One region of the Massilia sp. PWRC2 genome, then DNA from elsewhere that is predicted to be linked to it. Evidence: predicted binding sites of a transcription regulator. Region 1 holds the regulator's gene; each other region holds the start of a gene.

Region 1 (9,941 bases):
TTTGCGCATCGTTGCCACCGTGGCCCAGGCTGTAGGCGGCGGCAGAAAACAATTGCAGGCGGCGGAACCAGCTGTCGACCTTGCGCGGCGTCGAGCGCACAAAAATCCATGACACCAGCAGCATCATGATGGAACCAAAAATAAAGCCCAGCAGCGGCGAGATGACGATGAAGGCCACGGTCTTGATCAATCCGCCGGCAATGAGCGCACTGGTGCCCGACTTGGCCAGCGCTGCGCCCACCAGGCCGCCCACCAGCGCGTGCGAGGACGACGAGGGAATGCCGTAATACCAGGTGATGACGTTCCAGAAAATGGCACCGACCAGCGCGCCAAAGATCACGTACTGGTCGACCACTTCGGGCAGGATGGTGCCCTTGCCGACGGTGGCGGCAACGCCCAGCCCGAAAATGAAAATGGCGATGAAGTTGAACACGGCAGCCATCGCCACCGCCGTCTGCGGTTTCAGCACGCCCGTCGACACCACCGTGGCGATGGCATTGGCGGCATCGTGAAAGCCGTTCATGAAATCGAACACCAGCGCCAAGGCCACGAGCAGCCCCAGCACATAAATACTCATGTGAATAGTTTGCATAGGTATCAGCTTTCGGCCCGCTTACGCGTTCTCGACGATGATGCCTTCGATGATGTTGGCCACATCCTCGCAACGGTCGGTGACGGTCTCGAGGATCTCGTAGATGGCCTTGAGCTTGATGAGGTTGCGCACGTCCGGTTCATCGCGGAACAGTTTCGACATGGCGGCGCGCATGACGTGGTCAGCGTCGGACTCGAGGCGGTCGATCTCTTCGCAGATGGCGACGATCTTTTGCGAGTTGTCCATGTTATGCAGCAAGCCCACGGCCGCCTGCACTTTTTCGCAGCACGCCAGGCACAGCTCGGCCAGCCGTTTCGCTTCCGGCGTAACCGCCTTCAAGTCGTACAGCGAGACGGTCTGGGCGGCGTCTTCCATCAAGTCGAGGATGTCGTCCATGCGGGTGATCAGCTGATGGATGTCGTCGCGGTCGATTGGCGTGATGAAGGTTTTGTGCAGCATGTCGACCGTGGCGTAGGTGATCTTGTCAGCCTGCTTTTCGATGGTCTCGATGGCGTGTACGCGGTTTTCCAGATCATCGAAACTGGTCATCAGGCCGACCATTTCGTGCGCGCCCTTCACGCACAGGGCGGCGTGCTGGTTGAACAGGTCAAAAAATTTGCCCTCGGTGGGCATCAAGCGTCCAAACATGGTTTTTCTCCGTTATTTACTGCACAGCGACTACGTTTACTGCATACATTGCGATGCGGCCCGCCGCTGCGCGCGGCATGGCGGGCTGGTATCGGTGCTACTTGAAACTTCGATGGAAACGGATCAGTCGCCCTGATAGAGCGCCAGGCCACCGCTGTAGTTACCAAACTTGGTGTACTGGCCGATCCAGGTCAGCCGCACGGCGCCGATCGGGCCGTTACGCTGCTTGCCGATAATGATTTCCGCGGTGCCCTTGTCGGGCGAGTCGGGGTTGTAGACCTCGTCGCGGTACAGGAAGATGATGACGTCGGCATCCTGCTCGATGGCGCCCGATTCGCGCAGGTCCGACATGATGGGCCGTTTGTTCGGCCGCTGCTCGAGCGAGCGGTTCAGCTGCGACAGTGCGATCACGGGACAGTGGAGTTCCTTCGCCAGGCCCTTCAAGCCGCGCGAAATCTCGGAAATTTCCGAGGCGCGGTTATCACCCGGCTGATTACCCGTCATCAGTTGCAGGTAGTCGACGATGATCAAGCCCAGCTTGCCGCACTGGCGCGACAGCCGGCGCGAGCGGGCGCGCAGCTCGATCGAATTTAAGGCCGGCGTCTCGTCGATGTAGAGCTGGGCGTCGTTCATTTTTTGAATGGCGTGGGTCAGGCGCGGCCAATCTTCATCGAGCAGGCGGCCGGTACGCAGGCGGTGCTGGTCGAGCTGGCCGACCGAACCGAGCATCCGCATGGCCAGCTGGGTGCCGCCCATCTCCATCGAAAACACCGCCACCGGCAAGCCGGCATCGATGGCGACGTTCTCGCCGATGTTGATGGAAAACGCCGTCTTGCCCATCGATGGACGACCGGCAACGATCACCAGGTCGCCCGGCTGCAGCCCCGAGGTCATGCGGTCGAGGTCGATGAAACCGGTCGGCACGCCGGTAATTTCGCTCTGGTTATCGCGCGAATACAATTCATCGATGCGTTCGACCACCTGGGTCAACAGGGGCTGCACCGCCACCCAGCCCTGGGCGCCGCGCGAGCCCGCTTCGGCGATGGCAAAAATTTTTGACTCGGCTTCATCAAGCATCTGCTTGACTTCCTTGCCCTGCGGATTAAATGCGTTGCCGGAAATTTCATCGGCGACGGTGATCAATTTGCGCAGGATGCCGCGGTCGCGCACGATCTCGGCATAGCGGCGGATATTCGCTGCTGACGGGGTGTTTTGCGCCATCGCGTTCAAGTACTGCAGGCCGCCCACTTCATCGGCTTTGCCGAGGTTGGTCAAGGCCTCGAACACGGTAATGACGTCGGCCGGCTTGGCCGCATTGATCAGCTTGACCAATTGCTCAAAGATGATGCGGTGGTCGTAACGATAGAAATCATCGGCATGCATGAAATCGGCGATGCGGTCCCACGCGGCATTATCGCGCAGCAAACCACCAATCACGGATTGCTCTGCCTCGATCGAATGGGGCGGCACGCGCAGGGCGTCGACTTGCGGGTCATGGGGGGCGTTCATGGCGCGAATTATACCCGCAACGCGTGCATCCCCCGCAAGAATTGGTGAGAAATTTCGCCCCGCACAGACGTAAAAAAGCCGGAATCATCCGGCTTTTCAACCGGATTACCCGGCTACGTGTCGTCATCGTGCGCGCTTGGGGCGCGCCGGCGTCAACCGATAGGCTTGCAGTGCTTAGGCAGCTTCGCCAACCACGGTGACGGTGATATCGACCACCACGTCGGTGTGCAGAGCAACGGCAACAGCGTGCTCGCCGGTCGTTTTCAGCGGGCCGTTCGGCATGCGAACCTGGGCTTTTTCGACGGCGAAACTGGCCTTCGTCAACGCTTCAGCGATGTCGAAGTTGGTGACCGAACCGAACAGACGACCGTCAACGCCGGCTTTCTGGGCGATGGTGATGGTCATGCCGGACAGCTTGTCGCCCTGGGCTTGCGATGCGGCCAGTTTGGCGGCAGCGGCTTTTTCCAGCTCAGCGCGCTTGACTTCGAATTCGGCGACAGCCGACGCGGTAGCGCGGCGGGCCATGCGTTGCGGGATCAGGAAGTTACGTGCGTAACCATCTTTGACTTTAACAACATCGCCCAGGTTGCCGACGTTTACGACTTTTTCTAACAGAATGATTTGCATAGTGATTCTCCAGGTTCTCTGCAGCGCTTAAGCGTGGTGCAGGTCGGTGTAAGGCAGCAGCGCGAGGTAGCGTGCGCGCTTGATGGCGGTGTCAACCTGGCGCTGGTAGTGCGCCTTGGTGCCGGTCAGGCGTGCTGGCATGATCTTGCCGTTTTCCTGGACGAAGTCTTTCAGGGTATCGACGTCTTTGTAGTCGACCTGCTCGACGTTTGCAGCGGTGAAGCGGCAGAACTTCTTGCGCTTGAACAGAGGGTTCTGTTGTTTGCGCTTTTCTTTGAGCTTGAGCTTGTTTTTGTCGAACTTTTTACCGAATGCCATTTGAGGCTCCTGTATCTAAAATATGCGCCGCAGATGCGGCCGCATTGAAATCAATGATGTGAAACACCAACGCTCTGCTATTCCGATTTTTCTTGGCAAGAAAACCCGTGAACTGGTACACCGCGCCCAACTCCGACTGGGCAAACCGTCCTGAGATTTCGCCAGCCGCAACGGCCAGCATCTCGAATTCGGTCAACCTCGCCACCCCTGCTTCAACCTGATGCGAACTGTGCGTCAGGGTGGCGGACACGATCGGCACGCCGGCCGGGGTGTAGCGCAATACGTCGCGCTCGGTAATTGTTGCTACGACCTGAAATGAATTCACTTCCCAGCTAACTTGTTCCTGCCAGTCAATCAGGCAGCGGCGGGTGCTGCGACGGCTGCTGGTGCTGGTGCTTCCGAGCGGTGGCTCTTGGCTGCATCTTCACGCTGGACCGATTTCATCATCGGCGATGGCGTGGTTTCAGCTTTCTTCATGCGCACGGTCAGGTGACGCAGGACAGCATCATTGAATTTGAAGGCGGTTTCGAGTTCGACCAGCGTCTCGTTGTCGCATTCGATGTTCATGCAGATGTAGTGTGCCTTCGGCAGCTTCTGGATCGAGTAAGCCATCTGACGACGGCCCCAGTCTTCGACGCGATGGATGTTACCGCCGCGTGCGCTGACGCTGGCCTTGTAACGCTCGATCATCGCCGGGACTTGCTCGCTTTGGTCCGGGTGGACGATAAAAACGATTTCATAATGACGCATTCAATTGCTCCTTGAGGACGTTTAAAACATAAGCCCACCTCGGCGTCAAGACGAGTGTGGGAAGGGAAAGCCGGCAATTATAACGCATCCTGGCGAAAATGAACACCTCCTTCCGTTGCCGAAGGGGGACTGGCCGGGCCAGGCTGGCGCCTACTCGCCCGTCCCGATTGCGCGTCACGGTAGCGTCAATTCCCCCTTTTCTCGCCCGCGCGCCACCAACTATGCGGTTATTTGCATAAATAACGCCAATAACAGTGAATTTCCCTTGCACGCGTCGATATACTGTACAAAAATACAGTCTGTCTATAACCCCAGCACTTACAGGCCCATGATCAAGCTCACTGCACGGCAACAACAGATTCTCGATTTGATCCGCGAGGCCATCGACAACACGGGTTTTCCTCCGACCCGCGCGGAAATCGCCAACGAACTGGGATTTAAATCAGCCAACGCCGCCGAAGAACATTTGCAGGCGCTGGCCCGCAAAGGCGCGATCGAAATTTCCCCCGGTACTTCGCGTGGCATCCGCCTGATCGGCGCCTCGGTGGAAGCAGCTCCGGCAGTGCCGGCCGCGCTGCTGACCATGGCGCTGCCGCTGGTCGGCCGCGTCGCGGCCGGTTCGCCCATGCTGGCGCAAGAGCATGTCGAAGCCACCTACAACGTCGACCCCGCCATGTTTTCGGCCAGGCCCGACTTCCTGCTCAAGGTGCGCGGCGAATCGATGCGCGATATCGGCATCATGGATGGTGACCTGCTGGCCGTCAAAAAGGTCGATAGCGCCAAAAATGGCCAGATTGTCGTTGCCCGCATCGGCAGCGAAGTGACGGTCAAGCGCTACCGCAAGACGGGCCGGCTGGTCGAGCTGTTGCCGGAAAACGCCGATTTTAAAATCATCGAAGTCGACCCCGACCGCGATGACTTCGCCCTCGAAGGCTTGGCCGTGGGCTTGCTGCGCAGCTGGCATTAAGCGCCGGCGCCGGCGGTCGCCGCCACGGCGCTGACCACCTGCATTCTGCGTTACAAGGGAATTACTTGGGCGCGTAGTTGCGTTTGCGCGCTTCAATATCGGCCTGGCGGTCTGCCGTCGGTGCCGACTTGATGATGTCATTGTGTTCCTTGACCCAGCTGTCGGTAGCGCTGCGCCATGCTGCGATATCGGCGAGAATAATTTGACTGCTGATGCGGGCGTCTTCCGCCAGCCGCGTATGGATCTTTTCCAGCCGCGCGTTGACCTTGTCGATTTCTTCCTGCTTCATCAGTTTGCCCAGATCGGCGGGCACCTCGCTGGCGAAGGTGGCGCCATTGAGCTTGCCGACCAAACCGTTATAGCAATCCTGCCACAGCTTCACGCGCGCGAGCACGGCGTCAATGTCAGGATTGTCTTTCGATATGGCGGGAATGCGGGGCGCGCTGCACTTGAATTTGCCGGAACGCAGTTCTTCGCCGTCATACCTGTCGGTCCAGAATGCAATGTCCGTTTGGCGAAGCACGCGCTGGCGCATCACTTCGAGCGCCGCGGCCGCTTCCTTGTCACCACTTGCCGCAGCGCGGCGGAACCAGCCCTGCGCCTTGTCGTCGCTGACGGCGCCCGCTTCGCCATACCAGTACATTTCGCCCAGGTGGCGCTGGGCCACCACGTTGCCAGCAGTGGCCAGCCGCGTGTACAGCTGCAGCGCTTGCGGATAGGATTTTTTGGCAAACAGGGCGTCTGCGTCGGCAAGTTCATCGGCAGTGGCGGCGCCGGCACACAGCAGCGCAACGCACAATACAAGAGTCTTCATGTAGGGAACCGGTCGTAAAAATGCCACTATCTTAACCGGATTGCGCGCCGTTTCCAGTGGCGTCCGCCCTGCTTACATAAATTTACTTTGGCGTGGAATTACTTGGTCGCGCCACCGCTGCGACCGGGCCCCGACTGCATACGCACGTCATCGGCGCTGCGGCGCAGATCGTTGAGCAAGTCGTCGCGCCGCTGCTGGCCCTTGCGCGCAGCAGCGTCGTTGGCGGCGGCCACGTGCGCCGCGGTGGCCTGGCGCCACGCTTCGCGGCGCGCCGTGATGTCCTGGGCATCGGTCTGGGCGGCGGTGATCACCTGCTCGTAGACGGCGGCCATGCGGTTTTGCGCGGCGTTCATTTGCGCCGGGCTCATCTGCTTCGCCACGGGCGCAGGAATCCGCTTGCCGGGCGGCAGCGCATCATTAAAATTGTTGACGAAGCCGTTGTAGCACGTCTCCCAGACGGCAATCGCCGCCTCGGTCTTGCGAATCTCGTCATTGGTGGTCGAGACAGCCGGGATGGCCGGCTTGGCGCAGGCAAAAGGGCCACTGGTCAAATCGTCGCCGGCATAGGTCGTCGTCCAATACGTGATGGCCTCGCCCTCGCTCACTGCCAGCGGATATTGCTGGGCGTGAGCGGTGCAAACAAACATCAGCAGTCCTGCGCAAACTGGTCGTAGCATGGTTACTCCGCAACAAGGTAAGCCGGGCATGCGCGTCTCTCACTGGGAAAACCGCCCGTCCAAGTTCTCCCGCCATCACGTCTAATATTAACGGCAACTTTTCAACAAAGCCACAATTATATGGACGGGGGAAGTCGCCTGTTTTTACTGTTGCAGCGCCAGCCTGAAATCGTCCAGCAGGTCGGCTTCGTCTTCGATGCCCACCGACACCCGGATCAGCGAATCGGCAATGCCCATGCTGGCGCGGCGCTCAGCGCCCATCTCGAAGAAAATGGTGTGGGCGACGGGAATGACGAGGGTGCGGGTGTCGCCCAAATTACTGGCGGCAATCGCCACCTGCAAGCGGTTCAGATAATCAAAACAATCAATGCCATCGGCCAGCTCAAAACTGAGCAAAAAGCCGTGCGCGCGAAACAGCGCGCTGGCAAAGCCATGCTGCGGATGGGAGGGCAAGCCCGGGTAGTGCACCGCCGCCACGCGCCGGTCCGCTGCGAGCATGCGCGCCAGCGCCAGCGCATTCGAGCATGCCCGCTGCATGCGCAGCGCCAGCGTTTCGGCGCCCACGGCAATATGGTGGGCCGCTTCCGGTCCCAGCGAGGCGCCGAAGTCGCGCAAGCCTTTGGCACGGATCTGCGCCATGCCCCACTGTGCGGGCGGATTGCGTTTGTAATTGTCGGCAATATGGGGATAGCGCGCCCAGTCGTATTCGCCGGTGTCGGTCAGCGCGCCACCGAGGGCAATGCCGTGACCGGCGATCGACTTCGTGAGCGCATTGACCACCAGGCCGGCACCGACCGCTTTCGGCCGGAACAGGTAGGGCGAGGTCATGGTGTTGTCGACCACGAACAGGATGCCCCGTTCACGGCACAGCTGGCCGATGCCGGCCAGATCGGCGACCTGCGTGCGCGGATTGGCGATGGTCTCGACAAATACCAGCCGCGTCGCTGGCGTCAGGGCGGCGGCGACATTGGCGACGGCGGTGGCGTCGACAAAATCGACTGCCACGCCCTGCCCTGCCACCGTGTGCCACAGGCTGTTGGTATTGCCAAACAAAAAGCGCGACGTCACCACATGGTCGCCGGCCCGCAACAAGGCCTGGAACACGGCACCAATCGCCCCCATGCCGGTGCCGAAACAGATCGACGACACGCCATCTTCCATGCGGGTGAGCTTGTCTTCCAGCGCCGCCACCGTCGGATTGCCCTGGCGACCATAGCGAAAGCCCGGCTCCTTGCCCTGGAACACCGAGGCGAGCTGGCGGGCGTCGCTATAGCCGAAGGCGACCGAGGTGTGGATCGGCTTGTGCAGCGAGCCGTGTTCGATGGGCTTGCTGCGGTCGTTGTGCAAGATGGTGGTAGTAAAACCGAATTGTCGCTTGCCGTCTGCGCTGTTACCAGTGCTGTCGCTCATCAACCCTCCTACTCGGCCGTCGCCGGCGCCAGGTGCAAATGGGTCGCCACGGCGTCTTCCAGCGGGGCGGTCTTCGGATTGTGACGGGCGTACTCGAGGCGGTCGAGGTAAGCCTGGGTGATGTCGCCCGTTACATAGATGCCGTCAAAGCACGACGCTTCAAAATTTTGCAGCGCGGGATTGCAATCCGAAATGGCGCGCTTCAAGGCCTCAACATCCTGGTAGACCAGCTTGTCGGCCGTGATTTCGCGGCAGACTTCCTCGGTACTGCGGCCGTACGCGATCAGCTCGCCACGGGTGGGCATGTCGATGCCATACACGTTCGGAAACAGCACCGGCGGCGCCGCCGACGCAAAAATCACGTTCCTGGCACCGGCTTCGCGCGCCATCTGGACGATTTCGCGGCTGGTGGTGCCGCGCACGATGGAGTCATCGACCAGCAGCACGTTCTTACCCTTGAATTCGGAGGCGATTGCATTGAGCTTCTGGCGCACCGACTTGCTGCGAATGGCCTGGCCCGGCATCAGGAAGGTGCGGCCAATGTAACGGTTCTTGATGAAACCTTCGCGGTATTCGATGCCCAGTTTCAGGGCCAGCTGGATGGCTGCCGGCCGCGAACTGTCGGGGATCGGCATGACGACATCGATGTCGCCCGACGAAAATTCCTTGCGGATTTTATCGGCCAGGTACTCTCCCATTTTCAGGCGCGTGGCGTACACCGAGGCGCCGTCGAGGATGGAGTCAGGACGGGCCAGGTAGACGTACTCGAAGGCGCACGGATTGAGCGACGGATTGTCGGCACACTGACGCTGGTGCAGGACGGCGTCGTTGTCGATGAACACCGCTTCGCCGGGGGCAATGTCGCGCAGGAAGCGAAAACCGATGCCCTCCAGGGCGACCGATTCGCTGGCCACCATGTATTCCTTGCCTTCATCGGTTTCATTGACGCCGATGCACAGGGGGCGAATACCGAACGGGTCACGGAACGCCAGCAAGCCGTGACCGGCGATCTGGGCAACGACAGCGTAGGCGCCGCGCACGCGGCGGTGCACCATGGCGACCGCCTTGAACACGGTGTCCGGATCGAGGGTGTAACCGGTCGAGGCTTCCTGGATTTCGTGGGCCAGTACGTTGAGCAACACTTCCGAATCGGAATCGGTGTTGATGTGGCGGCGGTCGTTCTTGAACATCTCCGATTTGAGCTGTTCCTGGTTGGTCAGATTGCCATTGTGGGCGAGGGTGATACCGAACGGCGCATTGACATAAAACGGCTGCGCCTCTTCTTCGCTCGACGAGCCGGCGGTGGGATAGCGGCAGTGGCCGATCCCCGAATTGCCTTGCAGCGAACGCATATTACGCGTGCGGAACACGTCACGCACCAGGCCATTGGCCTTGTGCATGGAAAACATGCTGCTGTGATTGGTTGCGATGCCAGCGGCATCCTGGCCGCGGTGCTGCAGCAGCAGCAAAGCGTCATACAGGATCTGGTTAACCGGTTGTTGCGAGACGACGCCGACAATGCCACACATGGTGCACTCCTAGAGCTAAAGACTGAACAGCCGTATTAAAACTGAACGTTGAAATTTCTTAAAAATGCACGTGCTGCGCAAAGTCAGCCGGCAAAAAAGG
Region 2 (9,941 bases), 120 kb from region 1:
CTGTCTGTCGGAGATGCTGATCATCGCCTCGGCGCTGTCGGTGCAGGATCCGCGCGACCGGCCGATGGAGCACCAGCAGGCAGCGGACGAAGCGCATAAAAAATTCGCCGATGAGAAGAGCGAATTTTTGACCTACCTAAAAATCTGGGGCTGGTTCGAGCAAGCCATCGAACACAAGAAAACCAACCGCCAGTTGATGGAAACCTGCCGCAGCAATTTCCTCTCGCAGGTGCGCCTGCGCGAGTGGCGAGACGTCCATTCGCAGCTGCTCACCATCGTCAAGGAGCAGGGCTGGCGCCTCAACGAACTGCCGGCGACCTACGAAAACCTGCACACGGCGCTGCTCACTGGCCTGCTCGGCAATATCGGTTTCAAGAGTGAGGACGAGCCGGGGTCCGGCTACCTGGGCGCGCGCGGCATCAAGTTTCACGTCTGGCCGGGATCGTCGTTGATCAAAAAGCCGGGCAAGTGGGTGATGGCCGCCGAGCTGGTCGAAACCACCCGCCTGTACGCGCGCACGGTGGCCAATATCGCACCGGAATGGATCGAGCGGGTGGGCGCCCATTTGCTGAAAAAATCGTGGGGCGAACCGCGCTGGGAAAAGCGCGCGGCGCAGGTCACCGCGTCCGAGCGCGCCACCCTGCATGGCCTGGTCATTTACAGCCAGCGGCGCATCAACTACGGCATGTTCAATCCCGTCGAGGCGCGCCAGATTTTTATCCAGGATGCCCTCGTCGGTGGCGACTACGACACCCGCGCGCCGTTTTTCGCCCACAACCACAAGCTGGTCAAGGACATTGAAAACCTCGAGCACAAGTCGCGCCGTCTCGACGTGCTGGTCGACGACCATTTGATCGCGGCCTTTTACGACAAGCTCATTCCGCACGACGTCGTCAACGGTGCCGGTTTCGAGGCCTGGCACAAGCTGGCCACGCGCGCAGAACCGAAGCTGCTGTTCCTCAACCGCGAAGAATTGATGCGCCACGAGGCGGCCGGTGTCACCACCGAGCTGTTCCCGAAAATGCTGACCGTGACCGGCATCGAGATGGCGCTCACTTACCATTTCGAGCCGGGCAGCCTGCGCGATGGCGTCACCCTGGCGGTGCCGCTGTTCGCCCTCAACCAGATTGCCCGCGAGCGGGCCGAGTGGCTGGTGCCCGGGATGCTCAAGGAAAAAGTCCACCTATTACTCAAATCGCTGCCGCAAAAGCTGCGCCGCCACTGCGTGCCGCTGCCCGATTATGCTGCGCGCTTTTGCGAGCGCACGCAGGAGATCGGCCAGTTTGGTCGCGGTGACCTGATCGACGCCGTGATTGCCGATGTGCGCAGCCAGACCAGCCTGTCGGTGCTGGCGACCGATTTCAAGGTCGAGACGCTGCCAGCGCACCACTTCATGAATTTCAAGGTGATCGACGAGCATGGCCGCCAGCTCGAGATGGGCCGCAACCTGGCCAGCCTGCAGGCCGAACTCGGTGGCCAGGCGCGCCAGAGTTTTCAAAAGCTGGCTGAGGCAGCACCGGCGGCGCTGGTGCCGGCGCCGGTGGCGATGTCGAATGTGCCGGTGACGCTGCCTGGCAAGAGCAAGGCCGTCGCCGCTGCTGCTGCGCCGCCGGTGGCCGGCGCGCACGCCGGCTTGACTGCATGGACTTTCGGCGAACTGCCCGAACTGCTCGAAATCCCGCAGGGGAAGCTGACCCTGATCGGCTTTCCGGCGTTGGTCGACAAGGGCGCCTGGTGCGACCTCGAAGTGTTCGACGACCCGGCAGTCGCAGCGCGTACCCACCGCATTGGCCTGCGCCGCCTGTTCGCCCTGCAGCTGAAGGAACAGCTCAAATTCATCGAAAAAAATGTGCCGAACATGCAGCAGATGGGCATGCAGTTCATGGCGCTCGGTTCGCAGGAAGAGCTGCGCCAGCAAATCATCGACAAGGCCATCGATATCGCCTGCCTGCAGGAGCCGCTGCCGGTTGATGCGGCGTCCTTCAACAAGCGCAAGGACGACGGCAAGTCGCGCCTTGGCCTGCTGGTCAACGAGCTGGCGCGGCTGGTGTCGCAGGTGCTCACCGAATACCACGGTTTGCCCAAGCGCCTGCAAGGTTTGCCGGCGCCGCTGGTGGCCGATATCACTTCGCAGCTGCAAGGCCTAGTGCACAAGCGCTTCGTCACCGACACCGAGTATGCGCAGCTGGCGCACTTTCCACGCTATCTGAAAGCGATCAACATACGGCTGGAAAAGCTGCGCGGCGATCCGCTGCGCGACACCACATCGATGGCCGAGTGGAGCAGTGCGGCCAGCCAGTTCCTGCGGGTGGCGAAAACCCAGACGGGCAAGCACAATGACCCGCGCATGACGCAGTTCCGCTGGATGCTGGAAGAATTGCGGGTGTCGCTGTATGCGCAGGAATTGCGTACGCCGATGCCGGTGTCGGCCAAGCGGCTGCAGAAGGTGTGGGAATCGATGCAGCGTTGATCGCCCTGCTGCGCGCAGCGCGTGACGTCACCTGTTGAAAGGCACCGCCATGGTAAACAAGCGCAGCACCGTCCTGACCACCCTGATGCGCGCCGGCCTGCGCCAGCAGCGCGCCGCCGTGCGCCTGCTGGGCGCCCTGGCGCCAGCCACGCCCCCGCGGCCCCTCCGGCCATCCCGCAAAACCAGCACCGGCCGCGCGCCGGCCGCCGGCAGCTGGCATGCCCTCAGTTTCACCATGGTCGGTGCCCACATGCGCTACTGGCTGTTCCTGCCGGCCAGTGCCAGTGCCAGCGCCAGTGCCAGTGCACCGATGCCGCTGGCCGTGATGCTGCACGGCTGCGACCAGACCGCCGTCAATTTTGCTGATGGCAGCGGCATCAACCGCCTCGCTGAAAAAGCCGGCTTCGCCGTGCTGTATCCGCAGCAGTCGGTCGCCGGCCACCCCCACCGCTGCTGGAAATGGTACGAGCGCGCCACCCAGCAGGGCGGCGGCGATGCCGCCCTGATCGTCGCCGTCGTCAAGGCAGTGCTGGCGGCGTATCGGCTCGACCGCAGCCGCGTCTACATCGGCGGTATTTCAGCTGGCGCTGCCATGGCCCATATCGTCGCGCTCAACTGGCCTGATGTCTTTGCCGCCGTCGGCCTGCACTCGGGCCCCGTGTTCGGCGCTGGCCACAGCGGCGTCGGCGCGCTCGGCGTCATGCAGCACGGCGCGCCCGCGCGCGCCGATGCCGCCATCGATGAAGTGCTGCAGCGGCAGGGCGCAGGTTTGCCGCTGCCGACCATCGTCATCCATGGCGAGGACGACGCCGTGGTACGGCCGGTCAATCAGCTGCAGCTGGCCGGTCAGGCATTGCGCTTTAATGGCATCGCTGGCGGCAGCGAAAAACTGGCCGACCGGGTGGCCACCCGGCGCACGCTGGCCTACCGCACGCGCGATGTGTATCAGGGCCGCAGCCTGATGCTGCGGCTGGTGCGCATCGCTGGTCTGGGCCACGCCTGGAGCGGCGGCGATGCGCGCCTGAAGTTCAATTCGGGGCAAGGGCCGAACGCCGGCAAACTGATGCTCGATTTTTTTGCGCGTCACCGCCGCTGAGCCATTGAGAACCTATCGCGGCAGGCTCCAAGTCACCCGGCAAGCGATGGCTCACATCAAAAACATCGCCGCTGCCACGCAGGTTGGCATGGCGGCGCCCAGCAGCAGGCCCAGTACACCCACCGATTCATCATTGAACCCCCGCCGCAGCAGCGACACGCCGGCCGGATTGGGGGCATTGGCAATCACGGTGAGGCCGCCGCCGGCCACCGCGCCGGCCATCAGCATGTATTTTTCACGGTCGCCCAGGCCATGGATCAGTGAGCCCAGGTAGGTGAGGGCAGCGTTGTCGGTGACGGCGGTCAGACCGAGCGCGCCGAAGAACAGCGCGGTCGGCCCCAGGCTGGCGACGATCGGTTGCAGCCACCACTGCTGCAAGCCACCCAGCACCACCAGGCCGGCCAGGAAGAACCCGACCAGCAGGCCTTCCTTGAGAATGAGCGGATCCTGATAGCGGTGGTAGGCCTGGGTAAAGCCGAGAAACATCAAAAACAGGCCGAGGAACAGCACCGGGTGGTGGGCCAGCACCACCACCGCCGCCAGAAAACCCACATGGATCAGCGCCACCAGCGGCGGCACCGGCAGCGTATCGCTAGCAGCGGCGGCCGGCGCGCGCAGATGGCGGCGCAGCAGGAAGCTGATGGCACTGGCGTTGATCAGCACCGCCAGCGCCGCCTTCCAGCCAAAGGTGGCGGCCATGAAGGCGCTGTCCCAGTGCCATGGGCCGGCCACCATCAGCACCGGCGGCGCCGCATACGCTGTCAGGGTGCCGCCGATCGAGACGTTGACGAACAGGACCCCGAGCGCCCCATATTTGAGCCACTCGGGTATGCCCTGGCGAAACACCAGGGGCGCGAGCATCAGCGCCGCCAGCGTCATCGCTGCCGGCTCGGTCACCAGCGAGCCGGCCAGTGGCACCGCCGACAGGCAGAGCCAGACCAAGGCCAGTTCGGTGCGCACCGGCGCCAGCCGCGCCAGCGTGGCGAGCAGGCGGCCGATGGCGTCGAGCACGGGGCGCGAGGCCGCCACCACCATCACCACGAATACAAACAGGGGCTCGGTGTACTGGCGCGATTCGGCGTAGGCGATGGCGTTCTGGCCGCCGCTCAGCAAAGCCATCACCGCCACCAGCACGAAGGCCCAGAAGCCGAACACCACCTCGACTTCGCCGAGCAGGTGAAACAGGCCGGCGTGGCGCGGATGACGGCGCGCCAGCACTTCGAAGGTCTTGGCGGCAAAGGTGTGGATCAGGGCGAGGGCGAAAATGATGGCGCCGGCAAGTTGCATCTGGTCCATCAGAGCGAGACCGTCGGCAGAGGGGTCACTGGTGTGAAAAATGTTGTGGTGAGCATGTATTGGCGTCCGGATAATAAGAGGGGGGACTGGCACCGCAGGGTGCCTGTCCCCATTGCTGCCGATAGCACCATTATTTCATTTTTTAGCCCCGTCCGGTTACTGGCCTCGCGCATACAGGCTTGTCGCCGAAGTGAACACTTGCATCGCGTGCGCCCTTAGCTGCCACCAACCACGCCCCAATTTTTGCAAGGCATATAGAGTAACGGTCTCGCCATTCCGAACAAAACCGCCTTGCTACTGCTGTTTGATGAATCCCCCTTGCCAAACCTGAACCGCAATAGTACTGTGTATACATACAGTAGTTTTAGGCGAGTTCACCATGTTATCCCAACAACAACATCCTCCTTCGGCACGGCCCCTGCCTGAATCGCTCCATCCTTCGCTGTGGTTCGCCTCGCAGCTGGCCCGTGCATCGAGCCGTTGTATCGACACTGGCCACCCGGCGCTGTCGGCGCAATTGCCGGGCGGCGGCTGGCCCAGCGGCACGCTGATCGACCTGATGCTGCAGCAACCGGGCATCGGCGAATTGCGCCTGTTGCGGCCGGCGCTGCTGCAGGCGGCGCGCCGGCGCATCGTGCTGCTGCAGCCGCCCCATCCACCGCAGGCGCTGGCGCTGGCCGCGCTGGGCTTGCCGCCGTCGCAGCTGATCTGGATCCGCAGCGCCCGCAGCAGCGACGCTTTATGGGCGGCCGAACAGGTGCTGCGCAGCGGCAGCTGCGGCGCCGTGCTGTTTTGGCAAAGCCATGCACGCGGCGACACCCTGCGCCGCTTGCACCTGGCTGCGCAAAGCGGAGAAACCCTGTTTTTCATGTTGCGACCACTGGCGGCGGCGCAAGACAGTTCGCCGGCGCCCCTGCGGCTGGCGCTGCGGCCCGCTGCCGGTGGCGTCAACATCGAATTCGTCAAACGCCGGGGACCGCTGCGCGAAGCGCCGCTATTCCTGCCCCTCACTCCTTCTTTACTGCAGCGCCATGCGACTTTGGATCGGCCTCTACCTGCCCCAGTTACCGCTCGAAGTGTTTTGTCCGAACTGGTCCAGTGAGCTCGGCGGCGCTGCTGGCGGTGCGCGTTGCAGCACTGCTTCTGACACCCCGGCGCGGCGCTGGATCGACGGCTTGGCCGGCACGGTGGCCAGCGTCGTGCTCGAACACGAACGGGTGCTGGCCATGTCGCCGCTGGCGCGCGCTGGCGGCGTGCAGCCCGGCTTGCGCCGTGGCGGCGTGCTCATGCTGGTGCCCGACGCCCGCCTGTACGAGCGCTCGCCGGCGCGCGAGGCCGAAGCCCTCAATGCGGTGGCGCTGGCGCTGCTGCAATACACGCCACTGGTAACGCAGGGCGAAGAGTCGACCCTGCTGATCGACATTGGCGCCAGCCTGCGCCTGTTTGGTGGCATCGGCGCGCTGTGCCGGCGTATCCGCGCCAGCCTGCGCGCGCTCGGTTTTAGTGGGGCGCTCAGCTGCGCGCCGACCGCGCGTGGCGCCTGGCTCTTGGCGCGCCACGGCGGCGCCCGCAGCATGCGCATGGCCTCGCTCACGCGTCGCCTCGATGGTTTGCCGGCTGCGCTGTTGCCGCCGGCGCGGCCGTTCGCCGCCTGGTTCGACGGCATCGGCTGCGTCAACCTGGCGGACCTGCGGCGCTTGCCGCGGCCCGGCTTGCAGCGGCGCTGCGGCCGTGCCCTGCTCGACGTGCTCGACGCCGCCTACGGCTTGCTGCCAGAGCTGTTCGACTGGATAGCAGCGCCCACCACGTTTACCGCCAAGCTTGAATTATTCGACCGCGTCGAACACGCCGAAGCGCTGCTGTTCGGCGCCCAGCGCCTCTTGGTGCAACTGACTGGCTGGCTGTGCGCACACCAGCTGGCGGTCGAACGCGTCACCCTGCTGCTCGAGCATGAGCGCGGGCGCGTCGCCTGTGCGCCCACGGCAATCGACATCGTGCTGGCCGAACCGACCTGGCGCGAGGAACACTTGCTGCGTTTGCTGCGCGAACGGCTGGGCACGCTGGTATTGACGGCGCCCGTGATCGGCCTGTGTCTGCAGGCACCGCAGGTGCAGGCGATGGCGCCGCCCAGCGAATCGCTGTTTCCCGAACCGGGCGGCAGTGAACAGGACCAGTTGCGCATGCTGGAGGTGCTGGTGGCGCGGCTGGGGCCGGAGAATGTCTTGCAGGCGACGCCGCAAGCCGATTACCGGCCCGAGCTGGCCAACCTGTGGGTGCCGATCGGCCAGCAGATACGGGCCGCGGCGCGGGCGGCGCAGATGCCGCCCGATGTGCTCAGTCTGCCGCGCCCCAGCTGGCTGCTGGCCAAGCCGATTGCCCTGTTGATGCGCAATCACCGGCCCTTTTATGGCTCGCCCCTGAAAATGGCCTCGACCGCGGAGCGCATCGAGGCCGGCTGGTGGGGGCAATCGCAAACCCGCGATTATTTTATTGCTGAGGGACTTGATCATGCCCATTACTGGGTGTACCGGGAGCGTATCGTGGGAGAAGCGGCCGATAGCGAACCGCGCTGGTATTTGCACGGTTTGTTTGGCTGAGGTAGGGCAGGCATGATGTTGTGCGTTGAAGCGAAAAATGGGACGGGCACCTTTTCGGCGCCTGTCCCATTTTTCTTCACCTGAACGGTATGACATCAGCAGCGATGCTTTGATTGCGTCGCTCACTTACGGTGACGAATCACTCGTCGTCAAACTCTTCCGCCAGATTTTTCCAGCCCTTTTTTTTCGCAAATTCGCTGAACTCTTCCGGCGCTTCCAGCACGATCAGCTTGCTTTCCTGCAGGCCGGGATCGCTGTGGGCGAAGTCCGGTCCCACGTAGCCCAGTGCGCGCAAACGGTCGATGACCTGCTTGACCAGCACGTGGTCCTTGTAGGCGCTGGCCTCGACCGGTTTGGCGAAGTCTACGAACACATCAATAATCCCGTAACCCTCGTCGTAAATGCGAATTGCCTTGACGTCGTGGCTACGGCCGCTGCTATCGACGGCCTTGAAGGGGCCGCTCAGTTGGATATCGGTATCGGTCGTCATGGCGTCAGCATACACCAAGCGTTGCGCGCGCGGAGCGCGGGTGTGCCCGCAGCGATCAAGGCAGTGCCTTCAGGATCGCGGCGAAACGGTCCTTGCTGCCGGCGATGCGCTCGAGGTGGGGATAACGCAGGCCGTCGTGGTAATCGAGCGAAATCGTGCGGAAATTGTTGCCCTGCTTGACCAGCAAGGTAATCGGCGCCGTACTGCCCTTGGCATCCTTGATGGCCGCTTTGAGCACCTCGGCCTTGTAGGCGCGGTTGTTGACGGCGACGATGCTGCTGTTGCCGGCCAGCCCGGCGCGAAATGCCACACCGTCCCAGATCACACCGCTGATGGCGCCATCGGCCTTGACCGTCATGCCCAGCGAATAGCTAAAGCTGGCCACCTTGGCCTGCTCGTCACCGGCCTTGGAAAAGTCGCTCGGCGTGTCCTTATAGACCAGCTTGTAACCGGCGCGCGCCAGCCCGTCGAGGGGCGCGCCCTTGCCGTGACCGTCCAGGCGGCTGCGCAGGAATGGCCCCCAGTCGAAGGGCTGTACCTTGTTGAGGGCGGCGACGACGTCGTCGAACGTATAAAACGCTGGTAGCATGCTGCCATTGTCGATGCCGTAAAAGGCGCGGGCAAAGTCGTCGAGCGAACGCTTGTCGCCCGACATGTCGCGGATCTTGGTGTCGACGTCGATCCAGATCAGCATGCCTTCGACATAGTAATCCTCGCCCCGTTGCCAGTTGCCCCAGCCCAGCGCGCGGCGGCCGCTGATGATGGGCTCGTTGACGGTGTCCTGCATGGCGCGCCAGGCGCGGCCCGGCTGGTTGTCGTAGGCGGCGGCGTAAGCGGCGATGCCCTCGAGCGTGGTTTTTTCCGTGATCAGGCCAGAGCGGGCAGCGAGCACCTTGCCCCAGTACTGGGTCTGGCCTTCGTACACCCACAGCAATTCATTTTCGAGCGGGGTATTAAAGTTCGGAACGTTCTGGCCGGCCGGGCGACGGAATTTACCGTCCCACGAGTGGGTGTATTCGTGCGGCAGCAGGTCGCGCCCCGCTTCGCTCTTGGCCCACTCGGTGAAATAGCCGGGCTTGACGCCGTTTTCGCTGGACTGGTGGTGCTCGCGGCCGACGCCGCCGAAGTCGTCCGACATGGCGAACAGGAAATCGTAATGCTTGTAGTGATAAGAACCGAACAGCTTGCGGGCTTGCTTGATCAGCTCGCGGTGGGGAGCGATCTGTTCCGGCTTGGCTTCCAGGCTCTCCGCGCTGTCCGCCACCATGTTCAAAAATACCGGCACCTTGGCGCCGGGATCGAGGTCGATGCGCTTGAAGTAGCGGCCGGCGAACAGCGGTGAATCGATCAGCGTTTCCAGGTCGAGCGGCTTGAAGTCGACGACGTCGCCCTGGCGTTGCGCGGTCTCGAGCGCGCTGCCGAACTGCCAGTTGGGCGGCAGCGTCAGGCTCGGTTGATAGGTGATGCGGCGCGCCACATAGCCGGCCGGGTACATCGTCACCGCCGGCCATTGAATGCCGAGGATTTCGCTGGTCATGGTGATGCGGCCCTGGCCGCCGTCGAGCGGCGAGAGGAACTGGTAGTGCGCTTCGAGCGTCGTCACGCTTTCCGGTATCGTCAGATGAAAGGCAAACACATTGACGGGGTCGCGCACCCACTCGATGGTCTTGCCATTGCCCGTGAAGATGAGGCCGGCCATCTGGTTGAGCACGTTATTCGGACCGTGGTTGGCGGGCAACCACTGCGGGTAGAGCATGGTCAGCGGGCCCGGCTTGACCGGCATCGACAGCTTCATGCGGAACATTTGCTGGCTCAGATTGGTCGCATCGACTTGCAGCACGATGGTGCCGGGATAGGCGACATCTTGCGGCGCCGGCACCTCGGCACCGGCAGGGGTGGAAAACAGGGCGGCAATGACGAGTGGCAGCACACTTTTTAACAGGCGGATCTTCAACGAGGCGGTCATGGGCGGTGGCGAAAAGAGGGTGGAGT
Region 3 (9,941 bases), on a different contig from region 1:
GGTGACCGGCTCGTCGACCACCTTTTGCTCGGCGACCGCTTTTTGCGCTTCTTCGATCAGCGTGCGGCGCGCATCGCCAAAGGTCTTGGCATCGAGCTCGATCTCGCGGATGATCAGGCGCTTCATGGTGGCAGGGTTGTCGAGAATATCCTGCAGTCCCGCTTTTTCCTTGCGCAGCGCGGCCAGCTCCTGCTCGATTTTGATGGTTTCCAGTCGCGCCAGCTGGCGCAGGCGGATTTCCAGGATGTCTTCGGCCTGCCGCTCGGACAGGCGAAATTCGTCGATCAGCGCCTGTTTCGGCTCGTCCGCATTGCGGATGATGGCGATCACCTTGTCGATATTGAGCAGGACCGCTTCGCGCCCCTCCAGAATATGGATGCGGTCATCGACCTTGGCCAGCCTGAACACGGTGCGCCGGCGCAGCGTGTCAAAGCGGTACTCGACCCACTCCTGCAGAATGCTCGACAAGCCCTTCTGACGGGGACGCCCATCGATGCCGATCATCACCAGGTTGATCGAATTGGACGATTCCAGCGAGGTGTGCGCCAGCAGCATGAGCATGAATTCGGTCTGGTCCTGGTTCTTCGATTTCGGTTCGAATACCAGCCGCACCGCCGCCTCGCGGCCCGATTCGTCACGGATGGCGTCGAGCGAGCCGAGGATGGTCTGTTTCAAGGTGGTCTGCTCGGGCGACAGCGCCTTCTTGCCCAGCCTGATCTTGGGATTGGTCAGTTCTTCGATTTCTTCCAGCACCTTTTGCGACGACACGCCGGGCGGCAGTTCCGTCACCACCGCCTGCCACTGGCCGCGCGCCAGCTCTTCGATCTTCCAGCGCGCCCGCACCTTCATGCTGCCACGGCCGCTGGCATACATGTCGGCGATCTGCGCTGCCGGGGTGATGATCTGGCCGCCACCGGGGAAGTCGGGGCCGGGGATGATGGCCATCAGTTCGGCGTGGGTGAGCTTGGGATTGCGGATCATCGCCACCGCCGCCTGCGCCACTTCGCTCAGGTTGTGCGAGGGGATTTCAGTGGCCAGGCCCACCGCAATGCCGGAGGCGCCATTGAGCAGCACCATCGGCAGCCGCGCCGGCAGGGTTTTGGGTTCCGTCGTCGAGCCGTCGTAGTTCGGCTGAAAGTCGACCGTGCCCTGGTCGATTTCATCCATCAACAGCTTGGCGATGGGTGTCAGGCGCGCTTCGGTGTAGCGCATGGCGGCGGCGCCGTCGCCATCGCGCGAGCCGAAGTTGCCCTGGCCATCGATGAGGGGATAGCGCAGCGAAAAATCCTGCGCCATGCGCACCAGCGCGTCGTACACCGACTGGTCGCCGTGCGGGTGCAATTTGCCCAGCACGTCGCCCACCACCGCTGCCGATTTACGCGGCTTGGCAGTCGGGCCCAGGCCCAGCTCGTTCATGGCAAACAGGATGCGTCGCTGCACCGGCTTCTGGCCATCGGTGACGTCGGGCAGCGCGCGGCCCTTGACGACCGAGACGGCGTAGTCGAGGTAGGCGCGCTCGGCGAAGGTCGACAGGGTCAGGGCGTCGTCGTCGCCGGCCGGCGGTGCTGGCGGTGCCGGTGGCGCCGGCGGTGCCGGCGGTGTGGCGGCCGCACTGGCGGCCGGATCGGTGGGGTCGAACAAAGTGGCTTGTGTGGACATGGTCTGTAAGGGCGTGAGGGACGCGCCAGGCGCGCCCGTTAAATCAGGAATCAAGCATCGGGCATCGAATACTAAATATCGGCTTCGGTCTCGTTACCGTGTTCTTCGATCCAGGCGCGGCGGGCGGCAGCTTCGCCTTTGCCCATCAACATATTAAAGCGCGCCGAGGCGTCGCCCTGGCTGAAGTCGCCCAGCTTGACGGGCAGCAGGCGGCGGGTGTCCGGGTTCATGGTGGTTTCCCACAACTGCTCGGCATTCATCTCTCCCAGGCCCTTGAAGCGCGAAATGCCCCAGGCACCTTCCTTGACGCCGTCCTTGCGCAGCTTGTCTTCGATGGCCACCAGTTCGCCGGCATCGAGCGCGTACATTTTCTGGATCGGCTTTTTGCCGCGCGCAGGGGCGTCGACGCGGAACAGGGGCGGCCGGGCGATGCAGATGTGGCCCTTGTCGAACAGCGCCGGGAAGTGCTTGAAAAACAGCGTCAACAGCAGCACCTGGATGTGCGAACCGTCGACGTCGGCGTCCGACAGGATGCAGATTTTGCCGTAGCGCAGATTCGACAGGTCCGGGTTGTCGCCATAGGCGTGCGGGTCGACGCCGATGGCGACGGCGATATCGTGGATTTCGTTGTTGGCAAACAGGCGGTCGCGGTCGGTTTCCCAGGAATTGAGCACCTTGCCGCGCAGCGGCAGGATGGCCTGGAATTCCTTGTCGCGGCCCATCTTGGCCGAGCCACCGGCCGAATCACCCTCGACCAGGAAAATTTCGTTGCGGCTGATGTCGGACGATTCGCAATCAGTGAGCTTGCCAGGCAACACGGCAACGCCCGACGACTTTTTCTTTTCCACTTTTTGCAGCGAGCGCAGGCGCGACTGCGCCTGCTTGATCACCAGTTCGGCGAGCTTCTTGCCATATTCGACGTGGTGATTGAGCCACACTTCGAGCGGCGGCTTGGAAAACGTCGACACCAGGCGTACGGCGTCGCGTGAATTCAAGCGTTCCTTGATCTGGCCCTGAAACTGCGGGTCGAGCACTTTCGCCGACAGCACAAACGAGACGCGCGCAAAGACGTCTTCGGGCAGCAGCTTGACGCCCTTCGGCAGCAGCGAGTGCATCTCGACGAAATTTTTGACGGCGCCAAACAGGCCATCGCGCAAACCCGATTCGTGGGTACCGCCATTGGGCGTGGGGATCAGGTTGACATACGATTCGCGCACGACGGCGCCTTCTTCGGTCCACGCCACCACCCAGGCGGCGCCTTCGCCTTCGGCAAACCCATCCGTCTCGCCATTGGCGTACTGGGCACCTTCGAAGACGGGAATGAGGGTCTCGCCGTTCGAGGTTTGCGCCAGCATTTCGTTGAGGTAGCCGCGCAGGCCTTCGTCGTACTTCCAGGTCTGCACGTCGCCGGTTTTGGCAGTGGTCAGGGTGACGGTGACGCCGGGCAGCAGCACTGCTTTCGAGCGCAGCAGGCGCGCCAGCTCGGTTTTGGAAATGTCGGCCGAATCGAAGTATTTCGGGTTCGGCCAGGCGGTGACGCGGGTCCCCGATTTTTTGCCATCGCGGGGTGCCGGCCGCGAACTTAACGGTTCGATGACGTCGCCATCGGCAAACACCATGTGGTGCAGGCCGTTGCCATCGGGCTCTTTGCGCCAGACGGTAATTTCGAGGCGCGACGACAGCGCATTGGTGACGGACACGCCAACCCCGTGCAGGCCGCCCGAGAACGCATAGGCGCCGCCCGAACCCTTGTCGAACTTGCCGCCCGCGTGCAGGCGGGTAAACACGATTTCCACCGTCGGCACCTGCTCTTCCGGGTGCAGGCCGACGGGGATGCCGCGGCCATCGTCGTCGACCGTGATGGAGCCGTCGACGTTGACGGTCACCGCGATGTGCGAGCAATAGCCGCCGAGCGCTTCATCGGAGGCGTTGTCGATCACTTCCTGGATGATGTGCAGGGGATTTTCCGTGCGCGTGTACATGCCCGGCCGCTGCTTGACGGGTTCGAGTCCCTTGAGGACGCGGATCGATGATTCGCTGTAATCGGATGCGGGTTTTTTGGTTGCCATTGCTTGTCGTGTACGTTTGCGTTTGTTTTGCTGATGCCTGGCCAGGCTTGAGGGCCGGGCCGGTCATGGAATCCATCAGTGCTTCCCTGGAGCCACCATTGCCCGCGCATTCTAGCGCAAGTGCCGGATACTGGATATAAACACAGTACTTTGCCCCAGCTTATTTTACCCAGTTCTGCGCCCCCTGGACGGCTCAACTGCTGCATTTCGGAAATTAGAAGGGGGCCATTGCCGCCCCGGGGTTGCGGCGGCGCCACACTGGTGTTGCCCCGAGTGTGCCCCGGGCTGCATTCGCAGGAAACAAATTGCTTGCCTCCCCCATGCTTTATCGCTAGATTCAAGGCATCGGCCAGCGGGCCGGCGCCAACGACAGAGTGCCAGGATCATGCATTGTCCCAGTCATCCCCATGCCGTACGCCTGATCGGATTCGCGCCAGACGATAGCGCCGCGCTGGCGGCCGTGCTGCTCAACGGGCCGGTCAGCGGTCCGCATTTTTATTGCCTGCTTGAAGACAGCCTGCAGGAAGCCGACCTCTACCTGGTTAAGGCCGATGAAGCGGCGGCGCTGACGCTGCTGGCGGGCCTCAATCCCTGCGAAGCGACCCCGGCGCTGTTGCTCGGTCCCGCCAGCGCCTGCCTGCCCTTTGCCCGCATCGACTGGCCACCCGAGCCGGCACGCCTGCACCTGGCGCTGGCCGAACTGGTGGCGCGCCGTGCGCAGGCGCTGGCGCGGCTGGCGGCCAGCGGGCAGGGAGCGCCGCTGGTCGAACGGCGCCGCCAGCCGCGCCTCGATATCGATTTGAGCGAACCGCATGGCGGCAGCGCCCACGCCATCCGCCGCCGCCCGCCGCCCGGCGGCGCCATCCTGATCGTCGACAAGGGCGGCGCCTTCCGCGACCACGTTGCCAAGATGATCGGCGCGCGCCGCCTGCCGGTCGAGTGGACCGACAGCGCCGGCGCTGCCGTCGCCCTGTGCGACGAGACGCCCGTCTCGCTATTGATGATCAACACCGCGACGCCGCAGGTCGATCCCTACCGCTTGTGCGCCACCGTCAAGCAATTGCCGAGCGCGGCGCGCACTGCGGTGGTGTTCCTGGTGGCGCGCAATTATCCGTACGACGCCGCCCGCGCCCGCGCCGCCGGCGTGCGCGGACTGCTCGACAAGCCGGTGGCCGACCGCCACCTGTATTCGGCCATCACCAAGCTGATGTCCTTACCGTAAGGCGGGGAAAGGCAGCTGTCCCCTGCATGCCGCTCCCTACTTGCTGAGCAGGCGCATGCCCCGCTCCAGCCCGTCTATCGTAATCGGAAACATGCGCTGATTGACGATCTGCCGGATCACCGCAATCGATTGGCGGTACTGCCAGCTCGCTTCCGGCTCCGGATTGAGCCAGATAAATTTAGGAAACGCATTGCAAAAACGCGCCAGCCAGGCCGAACCCGCTTCTTCATTGTTGTACTCGACCGAGCCGCCCGCTTGCAGCACCTCGTAGGGGCTCATGGTGGCGTCACCGACAAAAATCAGCTTGGTATCGGGCGGGTACTTGCGCAAGATATCCCAGGTATCGAAGCGCTCGGCATTGCGGCGCCGGTTGTTTTTCCACAGGAAGTCGTAGACGCAGTTGTGAAAGTAAAAGAACTCCATGTTCTTGATCTCGGATTTTGAGGCGGAAAACAGTTCTTCGGTGCGCTCGATATGGTCGTCCATGCTGCCGCCCACATCGAACAGCATCAAGACCTTGATGTTGTTCTTGCGCTCGGGCTGCATCTTGATGTCGAGGTAGCCGGCATTGCTGGCGGTGGCGCGGATGGTGGCGTCGAGCGCCAGCTCTTCGTCGAGGCCCTGGCGGGCGAACTTGCGCAGGCGCCGCAGCGCCACCTTGATGTTGCGGGTGCCGAGCTCGCGCTCGCCATCGTAGTCGCGGTAGGCGCGCTGTTCCCACACCTTGACGGCGCTGCGCTTGCCGCCTTCACCGCCGATGCGGATGCCTTCCGGATTGGTGCCGCCATGGCCGAACGGCGAGGTGCCGCCGGTGCCAATCCATTTGCTGCCGCCCTCGTGGCGTTCCTTCTGTTCTTTCAGCAGTGCATGGAGGCGGTCCATCAGCTTGTCGTAGCCGTATTTTTCCAGTGCCGCTTTTTGTTCGGGCGTCAGTTCGCGTTCCATGCGCTTGAGCAGCCAGTCGAGCGGGATGGTGCTGTCGCTGTCGAAAGCGGCGTTGATGCCCTTGAAATAGTGGCCGAAGGCGCGGTCGAATTTGTCGTAATGGGCTTCATCCTTGACCAGTACCAGGCGCGCCAAAAAATAAAAATCGTCGAGCGAGTGCGCGATAAGCTGCTTGTCCATGGCCTCGAGCAGGGTCAAAAATTCCTTGATGGTGACGGGAATCTTGGCATCCCTGAGGGTGTAAAAAAAGTCGATCAGCATGTGCCCGGTACCCCATGGTGTTGCAGCCGGTAAGCCAGCTGCGCGCGGATCTCCGGCCATTCGCCGCGCGTGATGCTGTACATCACGGTGTCGCGCACGCTGCCGTCGCGGCGCAGCGCGTGGTGGCGGATGACGCCATCGCGGCGCGCACCGAGCCGCTCGATTGCCTGTTGCGAGGCAAAATTAAAATTGTCGGTGCGCAGGCCCACCACCTGGCAGCCGAGGTGCTCGAACGCGTGGCCCAGTAACAGCATCTTGCAGCTGCTGTTGACGTGGCTGCGCTGCACCCGTTTGGCGTACCAGGTCCAGCCGATCTCGACGCGGTCGAGGTGGCTGACGATGTCGTGGTAACTGGTCGAGCCCAGCACCGCACCGCTGTCTTCTTCGATGACGGCAAAGGCCAGCCGGTTGCTCATCGCCAGGGCGCCGGCGATATACGCGTCGACCTGTTCCGGTTCGGGCACCGAAGTGACGCGCAACCGCCACAGGGCGCCGTCAACGGCGGCTGCGCGCAAGCCGTCGGCATGCTGCGCGCCCAAGGGTTCGAGGCGGATGCCGTTGAGGGTGAGCGTGACTGGCTGGACGTCGATCATGCGGGCGGCCCTGGTCGCTTAACGGTTGGTGCGCGACATGTGGATCAGGCGCTCGAACAGGTGCACGTCCTGCTCGTTTTTCAGCAGCGCGCCGTGCAGGGGCGGCACCACCGCCTTGTTGTCGCTGCTGCGCAGTGCTTCCGGGCCGATGTCTTCGGCCAGCAGCAGCTTGAGCCAGTCGAGAAACTCCGAGGTCGACGGCTTTTTCTTTAATCCCGGGACGTCGCGCACTTCGTAAAAGCTGTTGAGTGCCTGCGCCAGCAAGTCCTGTTTCAGGGTCGGGTAATGGACCTTGACGATGGCTTGCATGGTGTCCTTGTCGGGGAACTTGATGTAGTGGAAAAAGCAGCGGCGCAAAAAGGCGTCCGGCAATTCTTTTTCGTTATTCGAAGTGATGATCACCAGCGGGCGGTGCACGGCCTGCACCATTTCGCGCGTTTCGTAGACATAAAACTCCATCCGGTCCAGTTCGCGCAACAGGTCGTTGGGGAACTCGATGTCGGCCTTGTCGATTTCGTCGATCAGCAGCACCACCGGTTCTGGCGCGGTGAACGCCTGCCACAGCACGCCCTTGACGATGTAATTGTGGATGTCGCGCACGCGCTCGTCGCCCAGCTGCGAATCGCGCAGGCGCGAGACGGCGTCGTACTCGTACAGGCCCTGCTGCGCCTTGGTGGTCGACTTGATGTGCCACTGCATTAGCGGCATGCCCAGCGCTGCCGCCACTTCTTCGGCCAGCATGGTCTTGCCGGTACCTGGCTCACCCTTGATCAACAGCGGACGCTGCAGGGTGAGGGCGGCGTTGACGGCCAGTTTCAGGTCAGCGGTGGCAACGTAACTGTCGGAACCTTCGAAGCGGCGTGGCATGGTGTGTGCGGTCATGGGGGCGGTCAGTGGGGAAGTGGGGAAGTCGAACGTTGACGTCGAGTATATGACAACTGGCGCCCGGCGCGCAGGCTGCGGTGTTGGTGGACTCCCTCATGCGCTTGCGTTAGAATCAAATGCTAAAAATCAAAGTTATAAATGAACAACAGATCGCTCCGATCCACCTTACCCTTGCAACCATGAAAAACATCATCGTACTTTTCGTGCTCGCCGCCGCGACGCAGTTCGCTGGCGCGGTCGACATCGTTGGTAATCCCAAGGCGGCAGGCGCCAAGGTGGAACAGTGTATCGGCTGCCATGGCATCCCCGGCTACAAGACGGCGTTTCCGGAAGTGTACCGGGTGCCGATGATCGCCGGCCAGTCAGCCAAATACCTGGAAGCGGCGCTGCTGGCGTACAAAAAGGGCGACCGCAAGCACAGCCAGATGCGCGGCGTGGCCGCCACCATGAGCGAGCAGGACATGGCCGATGTGGCCGCCTATTATTCGCAGATGCCGGCCAAATAAGGAGATGCCATGAAACGCCTGATCTTTACCGTGGCCGCTGTGGTCGCATTCAATAGCGGCGCGCTCGCTGCCGATGTCGTCAATGGTGCCAAGCTGGTCAAGGACAAGGCTTGTGCCGCCTGCCACGGCGCCGATTTTAACAAGCCGATCGATCCCAGTTATCCGAAGCTGGCCGGCCAGCATCCCGATTACATCGCCCACGCGCTGACCGCCTATAAACGGGGCAATGGCGCCAATGGCCGCAACAATCCCATCATGGGCGGCCAGGTGGCGGCATTGTCGGACCGCGATATCGCCGATATCGCCGCTTATCTGGGCAGCCTGCCGGGGACGATCGCTACCGGCCACCGCTGATCTGCCGTGGTCTTCACGTGGTCCTCACCAAACAGCCCCGCTGAGCGATCAGCGGGGCTGTTTGATTGTTAGCGCGCGCCCTTGCGCACGCATTCGATATACGCCTCGGTATCGGGCTCGGTGCCGGCGCGCTGCGAGGCCCAGATCATCTGGCCGAGGCACTCCATGATCTGGTGGTGCGCTTCGTGCGCGCCCAGCCGTGTGCTTAGACCCGTGAAGGCGTCGCGGATGCCGCGTGGCTGGTCGACCTGCACCTGTTCGGCGATCGACAAGTGCATCGACAAATGCAAAAACGGATTGGTTTGGCCGCTTTCGACCGAGTAGTCGCGCGCGACGGCGGCGTCGGCATCGGCGAGGGTGCTGGCATATTCGGGGTGAGCGGCGATCCAGTCGGCGGCGATGGCGTCCATGGGACTGAGCAGTTCGCCCGCCTGCTGCTTGCGAAAGGCTTCGCAGAAAAAACGGCGGACGTCGTGGGAAGAGGGGGTGAACATGGCGGCAGCGGGCGGTGACAAGGGAAGATTCCCATTGTACCGGTAACGCCCGCTGCGTCCCTCAGCGCCCGCCCGGCTGGCAGGCGCGGGCCCGTTCGGCGCCCAGCGCCTTGGCCCCTTCGAGGTCGCCGCGCGCTGCCGCCGCACTGGCCATCCAGCCCTGGGCGTCGCAACTGTGGGCGGCACCGTCATCGTTGGCGGCGCTGGCGAGCAGGGTGGCGCCGTCGATACGGCCAAGGAAAAATTCGGCCACCGGCGCCGGCCATGCGCGACTGCTGTTTGCCGCCAGCTTTTGCGCCAGCTCCGTCGTCCCCAGCGCCTGCTGGCCGGCGCGCACGCGCGCCAGGTAGAGCAGCAGCCACAGGCGGCGATCATCGGCGCCCGTCGCCAGCGCGCGGCTGTACAGGGAGGCCGCATCGGCATGCCGGCGCTCGCGCGTGCGCAGATCGGCCAGCGCGATCATCGACGCCCGGTGCTCCTGGGCGGCCGCCTGTTCGAGCAGGGCGGCCGCCTTGGCGCCATCGCGCGGCACCTGCTTGCCCAGGCTGTAGCGGCTGGCCAGTGCCAGCAATGCGTCGGGATTGCCGCGATCGGCTTCCGTTTGCAGCCAGACGGGAATGCCGTGGACATCGCGCTCGAAGACGTCGCCGCCCAGGTAGCTGATATACAGCTGGCGCTGGCTCATGGCGAACAGCAGGCGGTGGCTGCGCAAGAAATCAGCGCCCAGCAGCATGTCGATGCGCCTGCCCGCCGGGCCGATGGCGCCGGCGTCGGGCAGCACCAGCAGTTCGGCGTCGCGGATGGTTTCGCCGCCAATGGCGAAGCTGCTAAAGACGGCGCTGCGGGTTTGCACGATATCGCTGCCGATGCCGGTCATGCTGCCGGCCTTGCGGCTCGACGGGTGCTCGGGCGGCACGCCGGCCTTGCCGGCGGCGCGCTCGAACACCACGCTG

Evidence for each region. The regulator LexA, encoded in region 1, represses DNA repair genes until DNA is damaged. The targets are predictions, from matches to a motif close to ACTGTATNNNNATACAGT.
Region 2: the regulator LexA is predicted to act here: its motif matches at 5,205-5,222, upstream of imuA (translesion DNA synthesis-associated protein ImuA).
Region 3: the regulator LexA is predicted to act here: its motif matches at 3,858-3,875, upstream of ACP7BZ_RS16435 (DNA topoisomerase IV subunit B).

The regions. Positions count from the first base shown of each region.
Region 1 covers NZ_JAFCUW010000001.1:432,811-442,751, forward strand. Annotated here, with positions in the region: gene ACP7BZ_RS01950 (anion permease) at 1-592, opposite strand, end outside; gene ACP7BZ_RS01955 (DUF47 domain-containing protein) at 614-1,240, opposite strand; gene ACP7BZ_RS01960 (replicative DNA helicase) at 1,364-2,749, opposite strand; gene rplI (50S ribosomal protein L9) at 2,924-3,376, opposite strand; gene rpsR (30S ribosomal protein S18) at 3,404-3,694, opposite strand; gene priB (primosomal replication protein N) at 3,681-4,019, opposite strand; gene rpsF (30S ribosomal protein S6) at 4,049-4,444, opposite strand; gene lexA (transcriptional repressor LexA) at 4,773-5,411, shown strand; gene ACP7BZ_RS01990 (tetratricopeptide repeat protein) at 5,473-6,225, opposite strand; gene ACP7BZ_RS01995 (hypothetical protein) at 6,324-6,872, opposite strand; gene ACP7BZ_RS02000 (cystathionine gamma-synthase family protein) at 7,047-8,312, opposite strand; gene purF (amidophosphoribosyltransferase) at 8,321-9,841, opposite strand; gene ACP7BZ_RS02010 (CvpA family protein) at 9,900-9,941, opposite strand, start outside.
Region 2 covers NZ_JAFCUW010000001.1:549,811-559,751, reverse strand. Annotated here, with positions in the region: gene hrpA (ATP-dependent RNA helicase HrpA) at 1-2,470, shown strand, start outside; gene ACP7BZ_RS02480 (extracellular catalytic domain type 1 short-chain-length polyhydroxyalkanoate depolymerase) at 2,520-3,566, shown strand; gene ACP7BZ_RS02475 (putative Na+/H+ antiporter) at 3,618-4,862, opposite strand; gene imuA (translesion DNA synthesis-associated protein ImuA) at 5,242-5,964, shown strand; gene ACP7BZ_RS02465 (Y-family DNA polymerase) at 5,894-7,459, shown strand; gene ACP7BZ_RS02460 (hypothetical protein) at 7,599-7,949, opposite strand; gene ACP7BZ_RS02455 (M61 family metallopeptidase) at 8,005-9,915, opposite strand.
Region 3 covers NZ_JAFCUW010000008.1:153,674-163,614, reverse strand. Annotated here, with positions in the region: gene parC (DNA topoisomerase IV subunit A) at 1-1,659, opposite strand, end outside; gene ACP7BZ_RS16435 (DNA topoisomerase IV subunit B) at 1,731-3,728, opposite strand; gene ACP7BZ_RS16430 (response regulator) at 4,114-4,950, shown strand; gene ACP7BZ_RS16425 (vWA domain-containing protein) at 4,987-6,156, opposite strand; gene ACP7BZ_RS16420 (GNAT family N-acetyltransferase) at 6,150-6,749, opposite strand; gene ACP7BZ_RS16415 (AAA family ATPase) at 6,768-7,631, opposite strand; gene ACP7BZ_RS16410 (c-type cytochrome) at 7,814-8,140, shown strand; gene ACP7BZ_RS16405 (c-type cytochrome) at 8,150-8,494, shown strand; gene ACP7BZ_RS16400 (DUF1841 family protein) at 8,563-8,988, opposite strand; gene ACP7BZ_RS16395 (aspartyl protease family protein) at 9,050-9,941, opposite strand, start outside.